DNA from 3 places in the Mesorhizobium sp. AR10 genome. Region 3 is predicted to be linked to each of the others. Evidence: predicted binding sites of a transcription regulator. Region 3 holds the regulator's gene; each other region holds the start of a gene.

Region 1 (3,273 bases), 1.8 Mb from region 3:
CCCATGCCGCCACCGGCTGAAGGTGCCGCATCCTTGGCCGGGATGTCGGTGATCATGGCTTCAGCGGTGATCAGCAGCGCCGCGATCGAGCCGGCATCCTGCAGTGCTGTGCGCACCACCTTTGCCGGATCGACGATGCCGGCCTTGATCATGTCGACATAGATCTCGTTCTGGGCGTCAAAACCCTGATTGTGATCCTTGCTGTCGGAGAGCTTGCCGACGACGATCGACCCTTCGACGCCGGAATTCTCGGCGATCTGGCGGATCGGCGCTTCGAGCGCCCGCAACACGATCGAAATGCCGGCATTGACATCGGCGTTGGCGCCGGTCAGCCCCTTGAGTGCCGACCTGGCGCGCAGCAGTGCTACACCGCCGCCGGGAACGATGCCTTCTTCCACCGCCGCACGCGTGGCGTTCAGCGCATCGTCGACGCGGTCCTTCTTTTCCTTGACTTCCGACTCGGTGGCGCCGCCGACGCGAATGACGGCAACGCCGCCAGCGAGTTTCGCCAGCCGCTCCTGCAGCTTTTCCTTGTCGTAGTCGGAGGTGGTTTCCTCGATCTGCCCCTTGATCTGGGAGATACGCGCCTGGATGGTGGCCTTCTCGCCGCCGCCGTCGATGATCGTGGTCGTATCCTTTTCGATCAGCACGCGCTTGGCGCGGCCGAGCATGTCGATGGTGATGTTTTCGAGCTTGATGCCGAGATCCTCGGAGATCATCTGGCCGGCGGTGAGCACCGCGATGTCTTCCAGCATCGCCTTACGGCGATCGCCGAAGCCCGGCGCCTTGACCGCCGCGACCTTGAGGCCGCCGCGCAGCTTGTTGACGACCAGCGTGGCCAGCGCTTCGCCTTCGACGTCCTCGGAGATGATCAGCAGCGGCTTGCCGCTTTGCACGACCGCTTCGAGGATCGGCAGCAGCGCCTGCAGATTGCCGAGCTTCTTTTCATGGATGAGGACGTAAGGGTCCTCCAACTCGACGCGCATCTTCTCGGCATTGGTGACGAAATAGGGCGATAGATAGCCGCGATCGAACTGCATGCCCTCGACGACGTCGAGTTCGGTGTCGGCGGTCTTGGCTTCCTCGACGGTGATGACGCCGTCATTGCCGACCTTGTCCATCGCCTTGGCGATCATGGCGCCGACGGTGGCGTCGCCATTGGCGGCAATCGTGCCGACCTGCGCGATTTCGCCGGAGGATTTGACCTTCTTGGCCCGCGCCTGGATCTCCTTGACCACGGCGGTCACGGCAAGGTCGATACCGCGCTTGAGGTCCATCGGATTCATGCCGGCGGCAACGAATTTCGCGCCTTCGCGCAGGATCGAGGCGGCCAGCACCGTGGCGGTGGTGGTGCCGTCACCGGCGAGGTCGTTGGTTTTCGAGGCCACTTCGCGCACCATCTGCGCGCCCATGTTCTCGAACTTGTCGGCAAGTTCGATTTCCTTGGCCACCGTCACCCCGTCCTTGGTGATGCGCGGTGCGCCGTAAGCCTTGTCGATGATGACGTTGCGGCCCTTGGGGCCGAGCGTCACCTTAACGGCATTGTTGAGGATCTCGACACCGCGAAGCATGCGGTCACGGGCATCGGTGGAGAATTTGATTTCCTTGGCAGACATGATTTTTCATCCAGTTCGTTTGGAGGGCGTCGACGGCGTCGTCAGGCGGCCTTCTTGGTCGCGACGGTCTTCTCGACGGTCTTGTCGATGATGCCCATGATGTCGGCTTCCTTCATGATCAGAAGGTCCTCGCCATCGAGCTTGACCTCGGTGCCCGACCATTTGCCGAACAGAATGAAGTCGCCGGCCTTGACGTCGAGCGCAATCAGCGCGCCGCTTTCGTCGCGCGCGCCAGGCCCAACGGCGATCACTTCGCCTTCCTGCGGCTTTTCCTTGGCATTGTCGGGAATGATGATGCCGCCCTTGGATTTGGTGTCGCTTTCCGCGCGCCTGATGACGACGCGGTCGTGGAGTGGCCGGAATTTCATGGGAAACTTCTTTCTGGGGCCGGCATAGGCGGCCACGCCCCTCATATAGGCCCGTTGGCACTCGATAGATAGGAGTGCTAAAAATTATTCCCGGGCCGATGGAAATATTGGATAGTATTATTCGACCGATTCAATTCGGGGTGTCCGATCATCCCGAAATAATCCGAAAATTGAAATTTCGCTTCCGAGTCCCTATTTTAACGATGAAACGCATTTTCATATTCCCGGTTCAAGAAGGAGATTTCATCTATGGCTGAAGTCGCTCAAAGCATCATGGAAAAAGCTGAAGCACGCTTCGTCGACAAGCAGAAGAAAACGGCCGAGCGCAACAAGGCGACAGCCGAATATATGTCCGAGGCGAAGGCCAGGATCATCAAGACGGCCAGGCTGCGCGAATTGCGGCTGGCCAAGGAAGAGGCTGACCGCGTGGCGGAAGCCTTGAACCCGACGCCGAAGAAGAAGCGGACGGCAGTCAAAAAAGCCGGCGCCGCGCCAAAGGGAGAAAAGTCATGAGCCTTACATTCCCCAATCGAAGCCGCAGCTATGACGAGGCGAGCAAGCGCATCCGCTTTGTCGGCCACGACGGCATGTTCCAGATTTCCTTCTCTGTCACCACCGATGCCATCTCGAAGGCACCATCGGGGACGGCCACCTCCGAAGCCACCTATCTGGCGGCCTTCGACACGGCGTCCAGCTCCATCCATGACATTGCCAGGAATGCCTATGCCCGCACCCGCAGGAGCATGTATGTGCTGACCGAGGCGGATTTTCGCTAGATCAGCCGGCGTCCATCTCCTCGACCATCGCCCGTATCTTCACGGCCCTTTCAAAATGGTCGAGCCGGTGGGTTCTGATCCACCACTCGGCGGCTTCCATGAGAAGCTCAGGATCGTCGTTCCTGTTTGCGAAGAATGCATAGAACGACAGGCCGACGCCGGCGCCTTTCTGGGAGATCTTGCGGTCGCAGACTTCCAGGATCTTCTTTTTCAGGCTCGGTCTCACGGCAATCCCCTGTCTATAGACATTCAGCTGATGCGCACCGGCGGCAAGATGCAGGCCTGAAGCCAGTGGATTGCGATCAGGTCTTGCGGTCCGCTTTCGCCCGCCGCTTGACGTCTCGACTGTTCAGCCGGTCGACCATCGCATCCGCATCGCGCAGGTTCATACCGACCATGACCTGGTCTTTGAGCTCGACAGGCTGGCCGGTGAAGATGTCGAAGATGGTCCAGCTGTCAGGCTGCTCCATGCGCAATGCGTAGCGGTTTGCCATCCTGGCGTCCTTTGATTGT
Region 2 (3,273 bases), on a different replicon from region 3:
TATTCGCCGGTCTGGGCGTTGTAGCCGAAGGTTGCATCCTTGTTGTCGAGGATCTTGCCGGCCACGATCGAAGCTTCGGCACCGGCGTTGGCAGCGATCTGGCGGGCCGGAGCCTGCAGGGCGCGACGGACGATGGCGATGCCGGCCGTCTGATCGGCATTGGCGCCGGTGACGGTGATGGCCAGCGAAGCGCGCAGCAGGGCGACGCCGCCGCCAGCAACGATGCCTTCTTCCACGGCCGCGCGGGTCGCGTTGAGGGCGTCATCGACGCGGTCCTTCTTTTCCTTGACTTCGACTTCCGTCGCACCGCCGACGCGGATCACGGCAACGCCGCCCGCGAGCTTCGCGAGACGTTCCTGCAGCTTCTCCTTGTCGTAGTCCGAGGTGGTCTCCTCGATCTGCTGCTTGATCTGGGCAACGCGGCCCTGGATCTCGGCCTTCTTGCCGGCGCCGTCGACGATGGTGGTGTTCTCCTTGGAGATCGACACCTTCTTGGCGCGGCCGAGCATGTTGAGGCCGACGTTCTCGAGCTTGATGCCGAGGTCTTCCGAGATGACCTGGCCACCGGTGAGGATGGCGATGTCTTCCAGCATGGCCTTGCGGCGATCACCGAAGCCCGGCGCCTTGACGGCGGCGATCTTCAGGCCGCCACGCAGCTTGTTGACGACCAGCGTGGCCAGGGCCTCGCCTTCGACGTCTTCCGAGATGATCAGCAGCGGCTTCGAGGTCTGCACGACGGCTTCGAGAACCGGCAGCATGGCCTGCAGGTTGGAGAGCTTCTTCTCGTGGAGAAGGATGTAGACGTCCTCGAGCTCGGCAACCATCTTGTCGGCGTTGGTGACGAAGTAGGGCGACTGGTAGCCGCGGTCGAACTGCATGCCTTCGACGACTTCGAGTTCGGTCTCGGCGGTCTTGGCTTCTTCAACCGTGATGACGCCTTCATTGCCGACCTTCTGCATCGCTTCGGCGATCATCTTGCCGACCGAAGCGTCGCCATTGCCGGCGATGGTGCCGACCTGGGCAACCTCTTCCGAGGTCTTGATCTTCTTGGCGTTCTTGACGAGGTGAGCGACGACTTCGGTCACGGCCAGATCGATGCCGCGCTTCAGGTCCATCGGGTTCATGCCGGCGGCAACCGCCTTGTGGCCTTCCTGGACGATCGACTGCGCCAGAACGGTCGCGGTCGTGGTGCCGTCGCCGGCGATGTCGTTGGTCTTGGACGCGACTTCGCGGATCATCTGCGCGCCCATGTTCTCGAACTTGTCGGAAAGTTCGATTTCCTTGGCGACGGTGACGCCGTCCTTGGTGATGCGCGGGGCGCCGAACGACTTGTCGATAACGACGTTACGGCCCTTGGGACCGAGCGTGACCTTCACCGCGTCGGCCAGGATGTTGATGCCGTGAAGCATGCGCTCGCGGGCATCACGGGAGAATTTTACGTCTTTGGCCATTTTTTACTCCTGGGCATTTCGCCCGAATTCAGATTGGATGGTGCGGATGAAAGGCGGCGGCGTGTCAGCTGATTATGCCCATGATGTCGGATTCCTTCATGATCAGAAGGTCTTCGCCATCGAGCTTGACTTCGGTGCCCGACCACTTGCCGAACAGGATGCGGTCGCCCGCCTTGACGTCCAGCGGGACGAGCTTGCCGGCTTCGTCGCGGGCGCCGGAGCCGACGGCGATGATCTCGCCTTCCTGCGGCTTTTCCTTAGCCGTATCCGGGATGATGATCCCGCCGGCGGTCTTCGCTTCGGACTCGACGCGACGAACGACCACGCGGTCATGAAGCGGCCGGAGATTCGACTTTGCCATTTTTGGATGTCCCTGGTTCGGATGTTGAACAGTGCTCCGTTGCCGGAGAGTTGTTAGCACTCACCAGAGGCGAGTGCTAACATGGCGGTGAGATAGGCCGTCGGCTGGCACTAGTCAAGACGAAGAGGGGACGGGCGAAGAGCAAAAGATTTTGGAACCGGCGCGGAAGCGCCGGCTCCCCTTTACGTGAGGAGAACGCTCATTCTGCATTGCCAATCGCTCGTCCCCACCGGCTCAAACAATCTCCGCCCGCGGCGCCTGCCTGGTGTGGCCGGCGGGGAAGGGCCAGAACGGCAGTTCGCCCAGTGTGCTTTTTCGGCGAAGAGCGCCGCGCGGATACGGCACCGGCAAGTTCCTCGGATGGCTCGTCGACCAGAACATCGCGCCGCAAATTCCGGTGTGGGACAAGAGCCAGCGTGATGACGTAACCTTCAGCCGCGCGGACTTCATCTTCGATGCGGTCCAGAACAAGTTCATCTTTCCCGCCGGCAAGGCAGTATCGTCGCAACTTCGCGGTCCCGCGCACAGGCAGTGTCAGCGGTGGAAACCGGAAATCCCGGGCCAGCAAACGAGACTGCCAGAGTTGTGAACTCAAGCGCCGCTGCTATCCAAAGACGCCAGTGCGCGATGTGCTGCGCTGCGTCCACGAGGAGGCACGCGAGACGGCCGTCAAAGCGGATACGCCCGAGTTCGGACGGTCGCGCAACGAACGCAAGAAGGTCGAGATGCTCTTCGCACGCCTGAAGACCGCGCTCCGCTTCGAACGCAGGAGATTACGCGGCCTGAGCGGAGCCTGTGACGAGTTCCTCATGGGCGCCATCACGCCTGCGACGACTGGTGCGGCTGACCACGCCAACGGTGCCGGCACAACATGATGGAGGCCAATCCGTAGAATTCTCGTCAATGAGCGAAGATATAAGCGCCATTCATCCGACCGCCGTTACGCCTCCAGACAGGCAGACAGGGATCGCAATCGAGTTTTTTCACGGCATCGTCAATTTTTCTCGATTCGGGAACGTGACGTTGCGAGCCCGTCCTCCCGCGGCTTCCTCCTTCCAGGGTTGTGTGCGTCAAGTTCTGCAAAAAGGGGCGGTCATGAAGTCATGCGGCTTGGCGCAGAGCGAGCTTCTTGTGCTCGCGCAGGTCGTCCATGTTGGTGCAGCTTTCGGCGTTGGGAAAGATGCATACGACATAAGTGCGCCGGCGGATTTCCTCGTTGAGCCGCTCGCGCAGCGTTCAACGCTCTGATCAAGGTCACGCGCGAACGGTTGAAGCGCCCGTGGACCTTAAGTGCACTCGATGCGGCCACCGTGGGAATCGCTCGCCAAAGGTGTGGGCGCGCAATCACGAGCTCACGTGTGACACCCGCTTCGTGCGCGCTGCACTCGGCCTACATCCGCTAGGCTCGACGTGCGGGGACGCTCGGCTGCTATTTGTCCGTCGCTGCTGAGATACCCCGCT
Region 3 (3,273 bases):
GGCTGGCCGTCATGGATGCCGCAGGAAATCGCTGCGACATGGTCTTTCAGCACCTTGGCGACGCTGGCCATCTGCCGGGCTTCCATCCAGCGCAGGCAGTCGTGGAGCGCCACCCAGCCGCCGGTGATCGAGGCGGTGCGGGTGCCGCCATCGGCCTGGATCACGTCGCAGTCGACGGTGATCTGCTGCTCACCCAGCGCCTGCAGGTCGACCACGGCGCGTAGCGAGCGGCCGATCAGCCGCTGGATTTCCAGCGTGCGGCCGCCCTGCTTGCCGGAGGAGGCTTCGCGGCGCATGCGTTCGCCGGTCGAGCGCGGCAGCATGCCGTATTCCGCCGTCACCCAGCCTTTGCCGGAATTGCGCATCCAGCCGGGCACCTTCTCCTCGAGGCTTGCCGTGCACAGCACATGCGTGTCGCCGAACTTCACCAGGCACGAGCCTTCCGCGTGCTTGGAGACGCCACGCTCGAAGGAGATGGCGCGCATTTCGTCGAATTGGCGTTTGGAAGGGCGCATTCAGTCTGCTTTCTTGTCATTTTTCGGAATCGTGGCCGGCTTGTAGCCTCACGCAGTCCATGGCGCAAAGGAAAATGGCCGGGTGGCCGCAAACGACACTGCGGTGACCGCAAACGCGGCACCGGGTTGCGCGGGCGCCAGTGAAGTCTATATCCTAGAGGTGGAGGTTTTTGGCTCGAATGACCAAGGCTGTCGCCGAACCCAGTCTGCTGTCGCCCGCGCTCCAGTCGCTCGACATGCGTTCGCGCGACATTTTTCGGCGCATCGTCGATTCCTATTTGAAGGACGGCGAACCGGTGGGATCACGCAGCCTGTCGCGCATTCTGCCATCTTCGCTGTCGCCGGCCACCATCCGCAACGTGATGAGCGACCTGGAGCATCTGGGGCTGATCTACGCTCCGCACATCTCGGCTGGCCGTCTGCCGACCCAGGCCGGACTGCGCTTCTTCGTCGATGCCTTCATGGAACTTGGCGATCTCTCCGACGAGGAGCGCCGCATCATCGAGGCGCAGGTGCGCGCCTCCGGCTCGGGCGCAACGCTGGAACATATGCTGACCGAGGCCAGCCAGATGCTGTCGGGCATGTCGCGCGGCGCCGGCCTCGTGCTTACCGCCAAGAACGAGGTGGCACTGAAACACATCGAATTCATCCAGCTCGAGCCGACCAAGGCGCTGGCCGTGCTGGTGTCGCAGAACGGCGACGTCGAGAACCGAGTCGTCGACCTGCCCGCCGGCATCACCGTCTCGCAATTGCACGAAGCCTCCAACTTCCTCAACGCCCATATCCGCGGCCGCACGCTGGCCGAGGCGCGGGTCCAGATTGCCCGCATCAAGGAAGAGACCAGGGCAGCACTCGACACGCTGTCGCAGGATCTGGTGGAAAAGGGGCTGGCGGTCTGGGCCGGGGCGGAAAGCGGCCTGCCGGCGCGTCTTATCGTGCGCGGCCGCGCCAATCTGCTCGAAAACGTCACCGCCCAGGCCGACATCGAGCTGCTCAGGCACCTGTTCGAGGACATGGAGACGCAGGACGGGCTGATCCAGCTACTCGACCTCGCCGAGGAAGGGTCCGGCGTGCGCATCTTCATCGGTTCGGAAAACAAGCTGTTTTCGCTGTCGGGCTCGTCGCTGGTCGTCGCGCCCTATCGCGACAAGGATGCCCGCGTCATCGGTGCGCTCGGCGTCATCGGCCCAACCCGGCTCAACTACGCCCGCATCGTACCGATGGTCGACTATACGGCGCAGCTTATTTCCCGCATGCTGCGCTGACGGATGCCGCAAAAGGAGAAAAAGAATGGCGCTGGAATCATTCAAGGCCCAGATCAGCATGCTGCTCGAGGAGATGATCAACCAGCCGGAGGATCAGCATGAAGTGCAGGAACAGCTGCGCGAAAAGCTGAGGGAAATGCGGGCCATGGGCTTGCCTTTGCCGGCCGATCTCGTTGAGCTGGAAAAGCGCCTCGACGACGATTTCTACGCCGCCGGAAACTAATCCCTCTGAGCGGTCCCCTCAACTCACTGTGTGCTGACTGTGCGAGGCGGAACGATCGTCGGCCCCGCCCGTTTCCTTTCCTCAAGGCGACGCCTTGGAGGACAGCATGATCCGATTTGCCGGCTTGGCCGCCATTCCCGTTGCCTTTCTGCTTGCCACCACCAGCTTCGCCCAGCAGTCGGATCAGCCGCTGCTGAAAGGCGAAGCTGCCTTCGGCGACTGGCATGCCGACAGGCCAGGCGTGCGGCGCTTGATTCGGCCAGAGGACTTGCACGCTCCCTTTGTCACCGAATCCGCATCGAACGGACCCGGTCTGGCCGAAAGACCTGAAGACGCAAAGCTGCAACTGCCGCCAGGCTTCTCGGCCGAGATGATCGCGTCGGGTATCGGCAACCCGCGTGTCGTCCGCGTCGCGCCGAATGGCGATCTGTTTGTCGCCAACAGCCAAGCCGACCAGATCCGCCTCTATCGTCTCGCCGAAGGCAGTGCGCAGCCCGCCAGGAAAGCGATCTTCGCCCGCAACCTCAACCGCCCCTACGGCATTACCTTCTATCCCCCGGGAGACAACCCGGAATGGGTCTATGTCGCCAACAGCGATGGCGTCGTTCGCTTCCCCTATCGCAACGGCGATCTGAAGGCCTCCGGCAATCCGGAAACCATCGTCTCCAACATTCCTTCGAACGGTCACTGGACCCGCGACATCGCATTTTCGCCGGATGGCAAGACGCTCTACATGTCAGTCGGCTCCCTCTCGAACGTTGCCGAGAGCATGGAGAAAGAGCCGGATGGCGGCCTCGACGCCTGGGTGAAATCGAAGCCGCTGGGCGCCACATGGGGTTATGAGGACGGCCGCGCGAACGTGCTGGCGTTCGACCCCGACGGCAAGAACGGACACATCGTCGCCACCGGCCTGCGCAATTGCTCGGGCATGACCGTGCAGCCGGCCACCGGCGCGCTCTGGTGCGTCGTCAACGAGCGCGACCAACTCGGCGACAACCTGCCGTTCGAATATGCAACGACGGTGAAGCAAGGCGCCTTCTATGGCTGGCCCTGGTATTATATCGGCAACAATGAGGATCCGCGCCACGAGGGCGAACGTCCCGACCTTGCCGGCAAGGCCACCATCCCCGACGTGTTGATGCAGGCGCATTCGGCGCCGCTCAACATTGCCTTCTACGACGGCAGGAATTTCACGGCGGAGTCCAGTTTTCCGGCCGAATACCAGGGCGATGCCTTCGTCGCTTTGCACGGCTCATGGAACCGCGGCATC

The links. Region 3 encodes HrcA, which represses chaperone genes, less so after heat shock. Its sites were predicted from a motif close to GTTAGCACTCNCNNNNNGNGAGTGCTAAC; they were not measured.
Region 1: a site for HrcA is predicted at 2,038-2,066, ahead of LHFGNBLO_RS30085 (co-chaperone GroES). Genes of this name have one in related genera too.
Region 2: a site for HrcA is predicted at 1,865-1,893, ahead of groES (co-chaperone GroES). Genes of this name have one in related genera too.

The regions. Positions count from the first base shown of each region.
Region 1 is NZ_CP080524.1:5,408,620-5,411,892, reverse strand. It holds gene groL (chaperonin GroEL) at 1-1,616, opposite strand, end outside; gene LHFGNBLO_RS30085 (co-chaperone GroES) at 1,658-1,984, opposite strand; gene LHFGNBLO_RS30080 (hypothetical protein) at 2,234-2,497, shown strand; gene LHFGNBLO_RS30075 (DUF1488 domain-containing protein) at 2,494-2,760, shown strand; gene LHFGNBLO_RS30070 (DUF6500 family protein) at 2,762-2,986, opposite strand; gene LHFGNBLO_RS30065 (hypothetical protein) at 3,063-3,254, opposite strand.
Region 2 is NZ_CP080523.1:231,792-235,064, forward strand. It holds gene groL (chaperonin GroEL) at 1-1,451, opposite strand, end outside; gene groES (co-chaperone GroES) at 1,516-1,812, opposite strand; gene LHFGNBLO_RS01115 (hypothetical protein) at 2,047-2,289, opposite strand; gene LHFGNBLO_RS01120 (transposase) at 2,268-2,687, shown strand; partial or broken gene LHFGNBLO_RS33560 (transposase) at 2,914-3,039, opposite strand.
Region 3 is NZ_CP080524.1:1,060,920-1,064,192, reverse strand. It holds gene rph (ribonuclease PH) at 1-515, opposite strand, end outside; gene hrcA (heat-inducible transcriptional repressor HrcA) at 695-1,780, shown strand; gene LHFGNBLO_RS08515 (hypothetical protein) at 1,806-2,003, shown strand; gene LHFGNBLO_RS08510 (PQQ-dependent sugar dehydrogenase) at 2,110-3,273, shown strand, end outside.